Regions from separate parts of the Micromonospora schwarzwaldensis genome, predicted to be linked through region 1. Evidence: riboswitches for the same ligand, from Rfam matches in the RefSeq annotation. Region 1 holds a riboswitch; the other holds the start of a gene.
What was found. A riboswitch is a leader RNA that binds a small molecule or an ion and turns the genes downstream of it on or off. The one in region 1 is predicted to bind cyclic di-AMP.
Positions count from the first base shown of each region.

Region 2: linked by a shared signal. The riboswitch ahead of VKK44_RS18625 (C39 family peptidase) and the one ahead of VKK44_RS05360 (coiled-coil domain-containing protein) in region 1 are both predicted to bind cyclic di-AMP.

Region 1 is NZ_CP154796.1:1,100,725-1,107,712, forward strand. Features, by position in the region: gene VKK44_RS05350 (STAS domain-containing protein) at 5-364, shown strand; gene VKK44_RS05355 (SRPBCC family protein) at 426-938, shown strand; gene VKK44_RS05360 (coiled-coil domain-containing protein) at 1,007-2,092, opposite strand; cyclic di-AMP (ydaO/yuaA leader) riboswitch at 2,098-2,227, opposite strand; gene VKK44_RS05365 (cation diffusion facilitator family transporter) at 2,370-3,284, opposite strand; gene VKK44_RS05370 (HelD family protein) at 3,362-5,479, opposite strand; gene VKK44_RS05375 (alpha/beta fold hydrolase) at 5,595-6,521, opposite strand; gene VKK44_RS05380 (carbonic anhydrase) at 6,673-6,988, shown strand, end outside.
Region 2 is NZ_CP154796.1:4,389,076-4,396,063, forward strand. Features, by position in the region: gene VKK44_RS18605 (bifunctional cytidylyltransferase/SDR family oxidoreductase) at 1-400, shown strand, start outside; gene VKK44_RS18610 (CDP-glycerol glycerophosphotransferase family protein) at 417-2,090, shown strand; gene VKK44_RS18615 (alpha/beta fold hydrolase) at 2,087-2,887, opposite strand; gene VKK44_RS18620 (hypothetical protein) at 3,500-4,054, shown strand; gene VKK44_RS18625 (C39 family peptidase) at 4,115-5,008, opposite strand; cyclic di-AMP (ydaO/yuaA leader) riboswitch at 5,168-5,308, opposite strand; gene VKK44_RS18630 (hypothetical protein) at 5,636-6,400, opposite strand; gene VKK44_RS18635 (hypothetical protein) at 6,550-6,988, opposite strand, start outside.

The DNA of each region.
Region 1 (6,988 bases):
TCGCGTGAGCCTGTCGATCGTGAAGTCGGTGCGTCCGGGTGGTGTCGTCCAGATCGCGCCCCGTGGGGAGATCGACGTCGACACCGCGTACGAGGTGCGGGAAGCGATCGCCGAGGTGCTCGCGAAGGCCCGTCCCGCCCGCATCGAGCTCAACATGCGGCTCGTCACGTTCATCGACTCGGTCGGCATCAGCGCCATGGTCGCCGGCTTCCAGACCTGCGAGGTCAGCGGCGTCAAGCTCGTGGTCACCGAGCCGAGCCGGTTCGTGCACCGGCAGCTCTGGGTGACCGGCCTGCTCGGTCTCTTCGGCGCGCCGGAGCCCTGGTTCGCCGACGACGCGCCCGAGGTGCTCCCCGGCGCCTGAGCGTCACCCGGCGTCACCGAACCCTGCTCCCGGCCACCGCCGACCGGGGACCTTCGACCCGTTGCCAGGTCGGCCCCGGTACGGGACGATCGTCCGGACCCACGACGGCGAGGGGGACGGGTTGCAGAGCAGCGACAGCTTCAGCTACACCGTGCAGGCCCGGTGCAGCCGGGCGGACGCGGTGGCCCTGCTCGGCGACCTGAGCCGGCAGGGCGAGCTGCATCCGTTGATCGTGCGGGTCCGGCAGTTGCCGCCCCGGTCGGGCGCGCTGGCCAGCTTCGCGATCACCGACCGTCTGGAGCTCGGTCCGCTGCACTTCCCGGTCACCTACCAGGCGGACGTGTTGATCGCCACCGAGGACGAGGTGGTCACCGTCGCCCGGCAGCAGCCGGCGACCACGGTCCGCAACCACACCCGGCTGCGTGACGAGCCCGACGGCGTGGTGCGGATCGACGTGGAGATCACCCTCACCGCGCCGGCGCCGCTGTTCGGTTACGCGTTCCGCCAGGCACGGGCCGCCCACCTGGGCCTCGCCGCGCGCCTCGGCGCGACCCTGGAGGCTCGGCCGGCCTGACCGGGCGGTGTCCCCTCCGGCTCGCGTGGCGTGGCGGCACCCGGCGTGGGCCGGGTGCCGCCGTGCCGTCAGTACACCGACAGGTGCACGTGGTTGGTGTGGTCGCTGGACGGGTCGCCGTTGCCCCCGCTGTACGACTTCCAACCGCTGCTGGGCAGCCAGATCTGCTTGAACCAGATCACGTAGAGCACGGCGAGCGGGTCGGCGTTGCGCACGAAGTACGCGGCCAGGTTGTTGCCGTACGTCCGGTCGCCGCCGCTGGCCACGCCGCCGAAGCCGCTCTTCTGGGCCGCGAAGTCGCAGGCCCGGCCCTTCGGGTGCTCGCCGGAGCCGCTGGGCCGGTGGCAGGAGACGTACCGGGTGAAACCGGCGGCCTTGGCCTGTTGCAGCGCGTGCAGCGTACGCGGGGTGATGCAGCCGCTGGCCGGCGTCGGGTCGTCGACGCTGCACGACTCCGCCGGCCAGGAGCCGTCGGAGTTGCGCTTGGCCGGCTTCGCGTTCGCCGTGGAGGTGCCCCGGATGCCGCTGCCGCTGCTGCCGCCGCCGCTGCTGGCGGACGGCCGGTTGTTGGCCTCCTCCAGCGCCTGCTCGGCCTGCTCCTTGCGCTTGGCCATCACCGCGACCTGTTTGCGCTGCTCGCGGACCTCGCCGTCGAGCGCGGTACGGGTGCGGATCGCCTCGTCGCGAGTGGCGATCAGCTCGCGCAGCGTCCGGTCCTCGTGCGCGGCGACCGTCTCCAGGGCGGCGGCCCGGTCCATGAAGCCTTCCGGGCTGGTGCTGCCGAGCAGCGCCGCGGCGGTGCCCATCCGGCCGGTGCGGTACGCCACCTCGGCGATCTCACCGACCTTGGCGTCGCGTTCGGTCAGCTCCGCGTCGATCGTCACGAGTCGTTCGTTGAGCTGCTTCTGCCGGGTCACCGACCGGCTCAGTGCGGCCTTGGCCTCCAGCCAGCCCTTGCTGGCGGCGTCGAGTTTGGCGCGCAGCGCCGGCGTGCCGCCCTCGTCGTCGTCGCCGGGCGCGGCGGCGAGCGGGCTGGTCGGGGGCGCCGCCGAGGCGGGGGAGACCGGCACCGTCGCGAGGCCGAGGCTCAGCATCGCGACGAGCAGGGCCGCCATCCGGGCGGCCGTTCGTCGTTCAGGTGCCACTGGGGGCATTCACGTGTCCTTCCGTCAACCGCCGACCGGGTTAGCTGACGGGTTCGGGACGGAAGATCCCTACCGCTGACGCGGATGCACCCCACGTACGTGGTTCCCCGGCTCGCCCCGCGGGCGATTAGGCGACGGCCGCTCCGTCGGCGCCGGATGACGCCTGCGGGTCGGCCGCGACCGAGCCTACCGGCGTTGCCCGGAGCCGGCTCCGCCACCCGGAACCGAATACCGGGCAAAACCGGCATAAGTCAACAATAGCCACTCGAATTTAAGTCTGTCCTAACTACCAGCCGGTTGGGCCACAGGCACCGGCGGACGCTCCGGGTTCGATCTGCAACGTGGCGTGATCGATCGAGAAGTCCTCGTGCAGCGCGGCCCGGGCGGCGGCCAGCACGGTGGCGACCTCCGCGCCCGGATCGGTGGTCAGGTGCGCCGAGGCCACGTCCATCCCGGAGGTGAGCGTCCAGACGTGCAGGTCGTGCACCTCCGCCACGCCGGGCACGGCGGTCAGCCGGTCGTGCACGGCGGTCACCTGAAGGTGTTCCGGCGCGGCCTGCACCAGGATGCGCACCGCGGCCCGGCCGAGCCGCCAGGTGCGCGGCAGGATGAACAGGCCGATCGCCACCGCGACCAGCGGGTCGGCCCACCACCAGTCGGTGACCGCGATGACCAGCGCGGCGCCGATCACCCCGAGCGAGCCGAGCAGGTCGCCGAGCACCTCCAGGTACGCGCCGCGCAGGTTGATGCTCTCCTGGGCGCCGGAGCGCAGCAGCGCGAACGCGGCGATGTTGGCGAGCAGGCCGAGCACGGCCACCACCAGCATCGGTCCGGCGAGCACCTCCGGCGGCTCACCGAACCGGCGTACCGCCTCGATCAGGACGTAGACCGCGACGGCGCCGAGCAGCACCGCGTTGGCCAGTGCGGCGAGCACCTCCAGCCGGTAGAGCCCGAACGTGCGTTGCGGGTCGGTCCGGGCGCGTCGGGTGGCGGTGATCGCCGCGAGCGCCATGCCGATGCCGAGCACGTCGGTGAACATGTGGCCGGCGTCGGAGAGCAGCGCGAGCGAGCCGGTCGTGACAGCGGCCACCGCCTCGACCACCATCAGCACGGCGAGCAGCGCGAACGCCGCCCAGAGCCGACCGGAGTGCCGGTGCGCCGCGTTGGCCACCGCAGCGCTGTGGTCATGACCTGCGCCCACGCACCCACCCTCCCGTCCCGTTCCCCGGACGGGCCCAATCTATGCTCACATCGCTATGTGTGCAAGTGACTGGGACGTCACGCCACCGGATCGAGCGTGGTCAGGCGCTGGGTGGCCCGGGACAGCGCGACGTAGAGCGTGCGGACCCCGGAACCGGGGTCGGCCCGGATCTCGCTCGGGGCGACCAGCACCACGCCGTCGTACTCCATGCCCTTGGCCTGGAGGCTGGTGACCACCTGGAGCCGGCCGTCGCCGAGCCCGCCCAGCCAACCGGCCACCTCGTCCCGGCGCGGCACCGGCGTGATCACGCCGACCGTGCCCTCGACCTCGGCCAGCAGCACCCGGGCCGCCTCGACCGTGGCCGCCGGCAGCTCGGCCGCGGCCACGGTGCGCTCCACCGGCGGCACACCGGTGGAGCGCACCGCCTGCGGCAGCGCCAGATGCGGATACCGCCGACGGATCTCCGCCGCCGCCACCGCGAAGATCTCCGCCGAGTTGCGGTAGTTGGTGGTCAGCTCGAAGCGACGCCGGGGCCGCCGCCCCAGCGCCTGGTCACGGGCCCGGTCCAACTCCTGCGGATCGCCGGTCCAGGCGGTCTGCGCCGGATCGCCGACCACCGTCCAGGACGCCAGCCGGCCGCGCCGCCCGACCATCCGCCACTGCATCGGCGAGACGTCCTGCGACTCGTCCACCACCACGTGGGCGAAGTCGCGGTAGTCCACCGGGCGCTCCCGGGCGGCGGCCCGGGCCGCGCGCTGCCGATCGGCGTACGTGCTCAGCTCGCGCACGCCGCCGGCCAACTGGTACGGGTCCCGCTTCGGTCGGGCCCGCCGCACCGGCTTGCCGAGCAGCGCGTCCAGCTCGTCCAGCAGCGCGATGTCGGCGACGGTCAACCCGTCGGTGTCCAGCGTCCGGTACGCGTCGGTGAGCAGCCGGATCTCGGTCGCGGAGAGGACCCCGCCGGCGTACCGGCGCAGCCGCTCGGGCCGGGCCAGCCAACCCAGCACGTGACGCGGGTGCAGCCGGGGCCACCAGGCCTTGAGGAACTCGCGGAACTCCGGTCGCTCGATGATCTCGTCCTCGAACGCGGGCTGCTCCGGCAGCCGACCCACCCGCAGCGTCCTAGCCTGCCCGTAGAGCGCGGCGAGCACGGCGTCGAACGCGGCCCGGCGCACCTCGTTGCGGCGCGCGCCCCGGGTCAACGTGCGGTCCCGCACCGCGTCCAGCGCCGGCCGGTCCAGCCGCAGCAGTTCGCCGCGGTAGAGCAGGCGCAGCTCGGCCGGGGAGTCCGGCACCGCGTCCCGGGCCGCGCGCTCCAGCACCCGGCGCATCCGCAGCGAACCCTTCACGGCCGCCACCTGCGGCGGGTCGGTCCGGGTCGCCGACAGGCCCGGGAACAGCGAGCCGAGCGAGTGCAGCGTGGCGGTCTCCTCACCGAGCGAGGGCAGCACCGACGCGATGTACTCGACGAACACGCCGGACGGGCCGACCACCAGGATGCCGCCGCCGGCGTACCGGGCCCGGTCGGAATAGAGCAGGTACGCGGCCCGGTGCAGCGCCACCGCCGTCTTGCCGGTGCCCGGGCCGCCGGAGACGATCGTCACGCCGCTGCCCGGGGAGCGGATCGCCTCGTCCTGCTCCCGCTGGATGGTGGCGACGATGTCCCGCATCCCGCGACCGGTGGCCCGGGACAACGTGGCCAGCAGCGCGCCGTCGCCGACCACCGCCATGTCCGCCGGAGCGGCCTCCGGGTCCAGCAGGTCGTCCTCGATCCGGGTGACCCTCTCGGCGGCGGACTGGATCGTGCGCCGGCGCACCACACCGCGCGGGTCGGCGGGCGTGGCCTGGTAGAACGCGGCGGCGGCGGGGGCCCGCCAGTCCACCACCAGCGTCTCCGCGTCGTCGGCGCGCACCCCGAGCCGGCCCACGTGCAGCACCTGCCCGGTACGCAGGTCCAGCCGCCCGAAGACCAGCCCCTCGTGCTCGGCGTCCAGCACGTGCCGGCGCTGCGCGGCGTGGAAGACCATCGCGTCCCGCTCGACCAGCGCGCCGAACGTGCCGACGCGCGCCAGCCGGTACCCCTCCCGCTCGGCGTCGGCCGCGGACCGGCGCAGTTCGGCCAGCCGGGCGTACACCCGGTCGAGATGCCGCTGCTCGGCGGCGATCTCCCGGTCCAGCGTGGTCTGGTCGGTCAACGCGGTGCTCCTGTGGTCGGACGGCACGACGGGCTGAATGAGGGTACGGGCCGCCGGCAAGCCGCACGTCGGGGCCTGCCTCCGCGCCGGCCCGGACCGGTGCCGGGACCGTCCGTCAGGCCGCGGCCGGGCCCGGGACCGCGATGCCGGCCAGCACCCGACGCAGCACCCCGGCCACGGCGGCGTTCACCACGTCGGGCCGTTCCATCATCAGCATGTGCCCGGCGCCGGGGCAGACGGTCAGCTCCGCGGTGGGCAGCGCCGCCGCGATCGACTCGGCGCACGGCGGCGGGGTGAGCCGGTCCCGGTCGCCGACCAGCGCGGCGGCCGGCAACCCGCCCAGCGCGGCCAACGTCTCCAGCCGATGCTGGGCGCCGATCGAGGCGCGGAACCCACCTATCGAACGCAGCGTGGCGTGCGCCACCGCCGAGGTGACCAGCCGGATGTCCGCCGGGTCGCAGCGGTCGCCGAAGAGCATCCAGCGGATGCTCGGCCGCAGCGCGCGCAGCAACGCGTACGGCGGACGCCAGCCGCCGCAGCGGGCCAGCACCCCGGCGCCGGTGGTCTCGGCGAGGCGGATCAGCCGGGCGATCCGGGGCGAGAGCCCGTAGACGGTGTGCGTGTGCCCCTCGGCGGTGGTCGAGACGAAGACCAGGCCGGCCGTGCGGGCGGCGAACCGGTCGGGGTGGCGGTGCGCGTACTCCATCACCGTCATCCCGCCCATCGAGTGCCCGACCAGCACCACCGGGCCGGACGCGGCGTACTCGTCGACCACCGCGGCCAGGTCGTCCCCGAGCTGGGCCAGCGTCGCGTCGCGCAACGTCAGGCAGCTCGACCGGCCGTGACCGCGCGCGTCGTAGGCGACCACCCGGACCCGGTCGCCGAAGCGGTCCCGCAGGTCGGTGAGCTGCCGGTGCCAGCTCCGCCCGTCCAGCGTCCAGCCGTGCAGCATGATCACGGTGACCTCGGCGTCGGCCGGCCCCGTCACCGTGACGTGCAGGCGTACGTCGTCGGCAAGCCGCAGTTCCAGGTGCTCCGGCATCGTCCACCTCCCGGGCCGGCCGGTGTCCAGCCACCGGGTGTTACCCGGTGGTGACACCGGCGTTACCCGTCATGACACCACGGCAACCGGGATGGTGAGAAGATTCGCCGTCCAACCCCCGTGGCGTCGGTTCGGTGACCAGGCTGGTGGCATGCCGTCCCCGCCCGCCGCCCGGACCCCCCGCGCCGCCCTGGCCGAGCTGCTCACCGGCAACCGCCGCTTCGTCAGCGGTCAGCCGCTGCACGGGCACGACGTGACCGCCGCCGCGGCGGTGGCCTCCGGCGACCAGCAGCCCTACGCGGTGGTGCTGGGCTGCATCGACTCCCGGGTGCCGCTGGAAGCGATCTTCGACCAGACGTTCGGCTCGATCTGCGTGATCCGCACCGGGGCGCACGTGCTCGACCGCGCGGTCTGCGGCTCGATCGAGTACGTGGTGGGCCAGCTCGGCGTACGCCTGGTGATGGTGC
Region 2 (6,988 bases), 3.3 Mb from region 1:
CCAGTCGCTGCCGTACCTCCAGCAGACCAAGGGGCAGTTGCTGCTCTACACGTCCAGCTCCTACACCCGGGGCCGGGCCCGGTACGCGCTCTACTCGGCCACCAAGGCCGCGCTGGTCAACCTCACCCAGGCGCTCGCCGACGAGTGGGCGGAATTCGGCGTACGGGTCAACTGCGTCAACCCGGAACGCACCGCCACCCCGATGCGGACCAAGGCGTTCGGCGAGGAGCCGGAGCACACGCTGCTCGCCTCCGAGGCGGTCGCGCAGGCGTCCCTGGACGTGCTGATCTCCGAACTGACCGGTCAGGTGGTCGACGTCCGCCGGGCACCCGGCGAGCCGGTGGCCGACGTGCCGGCGCAGCCCGGCGCGCACCGGTCCGAACTGTCCACCCGCGCCTGACCCGAGGGACGTGCAGATGCGTGGTGACCTGGTCCGGAAGCTGCTCGCCCGGGTGCTGACCAGCGGGCTGGCGGTGCTGGCGTTCCTCGTCGTGGCACTCACCGGCGCCACCGGCGCCGGCCTGGCCGTGGCGGTGGCCGCGCTGGCCGCCACCGCCTGGGAACGCCGGGTCCGGCCCAGCGCCGACGGGCTCGTCGAGACGGTGCTGGTGGCCGCCGGGATCCTGGTCGGCTACGCCCGCCGGGCCGACGACGGGTTCGATCCGGCGCTGGCCGCCACCGCGCTGGTCCTGCTCGGGCTGGTGCTGCTGGTCGGCCCGCTGCGGCAGGCCGGCGCGCTGGAGATCCGAGCCGCCAACCTGCCGGTCCGCTCCTGGACGCCGCTGGTCGCCGCCCGGCTCGGCGACGCCCTGCTGGCGCTGCTCGCCCTGGTGGCGCTCGCCGCCGCGCTGACGCTGCCGGCCTGGCTGCCGCTGGCCGCCACGCTGCTGGTCGGCGCCGGCTGCGCCGCGATCGCGTCCGACCTCGCCCGGCGACGGTTCCGGCCGCCGGCCGGGGGCGGTCCGGTCGGCCGGGCGCTGCGTCGCCAGCAACCGGAGTTCGTGCTGCACTTCTCCGCCCCGCCCGGTTCGGAGTACCAGGTCACCATGTGGCTGCCCTACCTGGAGCGGATCGGCCGGCCGTTCCTGGTGGTGGTCCGCGAGCCCGAGTTCCTGTCCACCGTGGCCGCCGCCACCCGCGCGCCGGTGGTCCTCTGCCCCACGCTGAAGGCGCTCGACGAGGCGCTGGTGCCCAGCCTGCGGGCGGCGTTCTACGTCAACCACGGCGCGAAGAACGCCCACGTGATCCGGTTCCACCAGCTCACCCACGTGCAGTTGCACCACGGCGACAGCGACAAGGCGCCCAGCGCCAACCCGGTCTCGGCCATCTTCGACAAGATCTTCGTGGCCGGGCAGGCCGCGATCGACAGGTACGCCCGCGCCGGCGTGGAGATCCCCGCCGAGAAGTTCGTCGTGGTCGGCCGCCCCCAGGTCGAGGCCATCGAGGTACGCCAGGAGCCGACGTCGTCGTCGGCGCACCCGACCGTCCTCTACACCCCGACCTGGACCGGGCACCACGCCGACGCGAACTACTGCTCCCTGCCGGTGGCCGAGACGCTGGTCCGCCGGCTGATCGACCGCGGCGCGGCGGTGATCCTGCGCGCCCACCCGTACACCGACCGGAACCCGGCCTCGGCGCGGCAGCTCGCCCGGCTCACCGAGCTGCTCGCCGCCGACAAGGCGAAGACGGGCCGACCCCACCTGTGGGGCGCGGCTGCGGCCCGGGACCTGACGCTCACCGACTGCGTCAACCGCGCCGACGCGCTGGTCTCCGACGTCTCCGGGGTCATCTCCGACTGGCTCTACTCCGGCAAGCCGTACGCGGTCACCGACACCGGCGCCGACGGCGCGCACTTCGTCGAGCGGTTCCCGCTCGCGGCCTCCGGCTACGTGCTGCGCCGCGACATGTCCAACGTGGACGACGTGCTCACCGCGCTGCTCGACACCGACCCGAAGGCCGCGGAGCGCTGGACGGCCCGGACCCGCTACCTGGGCGACTTCCCCACCGACGGCTACGCCGAGGCGTTCCTCGCCGCCGCCCGCCGCGAGCTGGAACCGGACTGGGCCGTCCCGGCGCCGCGTCCGGCCTAGAGATAGGGGTCGAGCAGGGCGAGCACCGCAGCCGGGTCCTCGACGTGGGCGTGGTGGCCCAACCCGGGCAGGGTGGCCACCGGCACGCCGAACGCCTTGAGCTGCGCGTCCGTCACCATCGGATCCGTCTCGCCGCGCGCCAGCAGCACTTGCGCGTCGGCGGCGGCGGCCAGCAGGGCGGGCATGTCGGGCTCACCCACCGCGAACGCGGCCGGATCCATGGCCAGCCGCCACCGTCCACCGCCCCGCTCGTCGCCGCCGGGGTGGCTCCGGTGCCCGCGGCCGTCCTCCCGCCGCAGCCCCGCGTCGACCACCGGGTGGTCGGGGGCGAACAGGCCGGCGAGCCCGGAGACCCGCAGGTAGCGGCGGGCCGCCTCGTCACGGGTGGCGAACCAGGTCACCGGCCGGGCCGCCAACTCGTCCGCCTTGGCCAGCTCGGCCGGTGACCAGACCACCTTGATGCCCAGCCCGACCACCGCGTCGACCGGCAGGCCCCGCTGCCGGGCGGCGAGCGACAGCGCCACCACCCCGCCGAGCGAGTGCCCGAGCAGCACCAGCCGGTCGTGCGGGCCGAGCCGGAGCGCGTCGAGCCCGTCCGCCACCCGCCGCGCCAGGGCCGCGAACGAGTACCCGGCCTCCGACAACGGCGGTGACCAGCCGTGGCCGGCCAGGTCGGGGGCGAGCCAACGCCCCTGCCAGCGACGCTCCAGCAGCGGCGCCCAGGGCAACCACACCTCGCCGGTGGCACCCATGCCGTGCAGGAGCACCAGGTGGCGGGTCCCCGTCACATCGCCCATACGCCGCAGTCTGCCACCGCACGGACACCCCGCGCGAGACCACGCACGCCGGCACCGCCCCGGGCGAATGGAACGCGGTGATTGCCCTCGGACACCGGAGACACCACCGCGTCGTTCCACAACCTGGGCGCGGAGCGGTGTCGACGCGTCGGGCATGCCGGACGTTGCTTGCGCTCGCAGCGCTACGAACTTGATGGCGTGGACGGGTCACCCGTCCTGACCCGTCCACACCATCAGGTTTGCAGGCGCTGGACGTGACACTGGTGGGACGGCGAGTGGAACGCGGTGGATGTGTGGGCGCGCGTGAGACATCCCTGGCGTGCCAGTGCCTCACGGGGTGGGTTGTCCGGTTCGGCGGTGGTGGGCGGCACGCTGGCGGCGGAATCGTCGACGGGGTGGCGGCGTTGTATCCCGGTGCACGGCCGAGGAAGGCAAGCGCCCCCGCGCCGCCCCCCGCCCGGGAATGACGGTGGACCCCCGGTCGTTACACACAGTTCCGGCGCCGCGACGAGGCCCCCGCCCCGCGAGCAGCCGGATCCCCCGAGCTTCTTCTTGTGCGCCTGACGGTGCCCGCACCCCCCGGTGCGTTGACCCCCGAATGGAGCCCTCCCCATGAACACGATGCTGCGTAAGAGTGTGCTGGGTATTGCTGGTCTGGCTTTCACCGGTGGTGTGTTCGCCGGTCCGATCGCCGGTCACGTCGAGTCCGCGCACGCCGCCACCGCCAGCAAGCCGATCGCGGTCGCGAGTGTGCAGGGTGAGCAGTCCACGATCACCCTCAACGACGAGCAGACCGCCAACGTCAAGGCGATCATCGCCGCGACGAAGAAGGCCGGCCTGCCGGAGCGGGCGGCGGTGGTCTCGATCGCGACGGCGTTGCAGGAGTCGAAGCTGGAGAACCTGGGCCACCTCGGCGACCGCAACGACCACGACTCGCTGGGTCTGTTCCAGCAGCGCCCCTCCTCGGGTTGGGGCACGCCGGAGCAGATCACCGACCCGGAGTACTCGACCCTCGCGTTCCTGAAGGGGTTGAAGCAGGTCGACGGCTGGCAGGACATGCCGGTGACCAAGGCCGCCCAGACGGTGCAGGTGTCGGCCTACCCGGACGCGTACGCCCAGTGGGAGAAGCAGGCCACCGACCTGGTCGCCAAGCACTGGAACAGCTAAGACGGCATGAAGGCCGGCACCCCCAGCGGGTGCCGGCCTTCAGCGCGTACCGGAAACGGGTCAGGCGGAGTAGCCGCGCGTGGCCATCCAGTTCGCCAGGTCGATGGTGCTGATCCAGTACGCCGGCAGCGACGGGTCGGCCGAGTCGGCGATCCGTACGGTCCGGCCGTCGTTCTTGTAGCCGACCACGGCGATGTAGTGGCCGCCCGGGAACGAGTGCCAGCCGCCGTCGGTGTCGGTGGCGTCCCCGACGACGTTCGAGACCACGGCCCGGCCGTTGCTGACCGCGTTGACCACGTCGGCCTGGAGCCGGTCGATCTGGGCCCCGGTGGCCGTGCCCGGGATCATGCGGGTCCGGTACGGGTCGCCCTTGACCTGCTGGTTGAGCACCCGGGTGGTGTCCTCGGCCGAGTTGGTGCCCATCTCGGTGGTGCCGAGCGCGACGGCGAGCGTGTCCTGGCTGCGCTCGATGCCGGTGGCGCTGAGCGCGTTCCGCACCGCGGCCGGGCCGCAGTAGTAGTAGGTGGTCTGCGCCTGGTAGTCGTAGTCGAGCACCCTGCTCGACGGCGGCTTCGGCTTGGCCGTGCGGGTGGTGTCCGGGTCGGCGACCTTCGCCGACGGCGACGCCGTGGGCGACGCGCTGGGCGAGCGGCTGGGCGAGGCGCTGGGTGACGCGCTCGGCGACGGGGCGGCGATCCGTGCCTCACTGCGGCTGGCGGTGTCGCCCAGGCGGGAGCCGAGTTCCGCCACCGTGGCGGTGTTCTCCTGCCGGGTCGGCGCGTCGTCGTTGGCGGTCAGCGCGGCGCCGGTGCCGCCGGCCAGCACGAGGGCCGCGGCCGAACCGGCGATGATCTGGTACGGGCGCTGGGTCGCGAGGCGACGCAGGTGGCGCTTCAGGTGGTGCTTCACGGGTTTCCTCCACGGGGGTGGGCGGCACGCACCGGCCCCGCACATGGAGGAACCCACATGCGCTGGCGGGCGGAACGGCCACGGGACGTCGCCCGGGTTGCCGGGCGGACAGGGGTCGGAAAGCGGCGTCGCGTCAGGCGAGCGCCGGCACCCCGATGCCGTGGAGGCGGGGGGACGTTCGGGGGGTGGTGGGCACGAGGATGGAACTCCTTCCGTGTCCGCCGACCGGGTTAGCTGACGGATTCGGGCGGGAAGTACGCCCTACCGCGGGCCGTGGCTCGCGGATTCACCCCGATGGTGCGATGGGTCCCCGGTTCGTATTGCACGATTAGGCGGGTCGGCGCGGCGTCGCCATCTGCGATCGGGAACCGCACCGGACCGCGCCGACACTACCGGTGGGTACACGCCCTGCCAAGCGCTCTCACCTGCGCAAACGTCGTGGGCGACTACGGATTCGGAACAGTCGGTCACCGACTTCCCCCTATGGGACAAGCGGTCGCGTCGGCGCCCGTCCGGCAGGAAGCGGACATCCGGCGGGTGGAGAAACGGGCAGCGGGCGCAGCAGGGGCCATCGATCCGGACGCTCACCGGTGGGCGGCACCGGTGACCGGCGTCACCGCTTCCGGATAACGATTCGGTCGACGTCCCGTCGTGGGCGCCGGTGCGTGCCGGTCAGCCGACGCGGGCCGGACGCCACCGGGTCCCCGGTACGGCTGCCGGGGCCGGGAGGCGGGTCGCCGGCGAGACGCGGGACGCGGGTGCCGGCCGCAGCGCCGTGGTGGCCGCGTACGCCTCGGCGGCGAGCGTCCGGGCCGCCTCGGCGGCGAGTTCGGCGTCCCGCCAGGCCAGGCGCTCCCGTTCGGCGGCTGCCTCCCAGCCGGCCCGCCGCCCGTCGCGGATGGTCCGGGCCAGCACGATCTCCTGCTCGGCCGGGTGCCGGCGTGGGTCCCACCCGTTGCGGCGGGCCAGCACGTCGGCGAGTTGGCGGGCGGTCAGCTCGCCTCGCCAGTGCGCCGCCATGGCGGTGCGGTGCAGCCAACGCTCGCGCGCCGCGTACTCGGCGGGGGTGCGGGGCGTGTGCGGGGCGGGCAGCGCGCCGGCGGCGGCCAGGCGGCGGGCGGCGGCGTCCGACTCGTCGTAGGCGGTCCAGGCCCGGTCCGCCTCGCTCTGGGCGGCCAGCCACTGCTCGCGGCGACGGCGGGCGGTCTGCGCGGCCCCGGCGGCGGCCACCGCCACCTCGTCGGCGTACCGGGTCAGGTCGGCGCGGTGGAGCGCCTCCACGTCGACCGGTTCGGGTGCCGGGTCCACCGCGCCGTCGCGTTCCGGGCGCGCGACCAGCACGGCGAGCAGGACGAGGGCGAGCACGGTCAGGGCCGACCAGATGGCGGCGGCCTCGGGGACGGCGGTGAGGAAGTGGAGAAGAACGGTCTGCGACATGGTCGGCACCTCACGGGAGACAGTGGCGGGGAACTCCGCACGGCCGGTCGGGGCGGGGCGCGGCCGGAGTCCGGGCGCCGCCGGGCCGCCGAGGGCGGGTGCGGGGTGAGGTTCGGTGGGCGCGGTCACGGGCCGGGGCCCGTGGCGGGTCAGCGCGCGGGCGGGGCCCGCGGACCGGCCGGTGCCGGCGGCTGGCCGGCCGGGAACGGGTGCCGCCCGGTCGGGGGCACGGCCCCGCCCGCCGGCTGCGGCTCGGGAACGTCGACGCGGCTGCCCTGCCGATCGACGGCGGGGACGCCCTGTCGCTCGGTGACGGTGCTGCTGCGCCGCTCGACGACGGCGTCGCCGGGCCGACCGACGATGGAGGCGCCGGCAATCGCGTCGGCCCGCCGGTCGACGACGGTGTGGCCAGCCGGTGGCGGGCCGCACGACGGACCGGCGACCGGGCCGGCCACCGCCGGTGCGATCGGGGACACGCCGGTCGGCAGCGTGGCGGCCCCCAGCGAACAGGCGACGACCACGGCCAGGCTGGCCAGCATCCGTGCGGCCCAGCGCGCCACCCACCACACGGGACAGGTGAGCGCGATC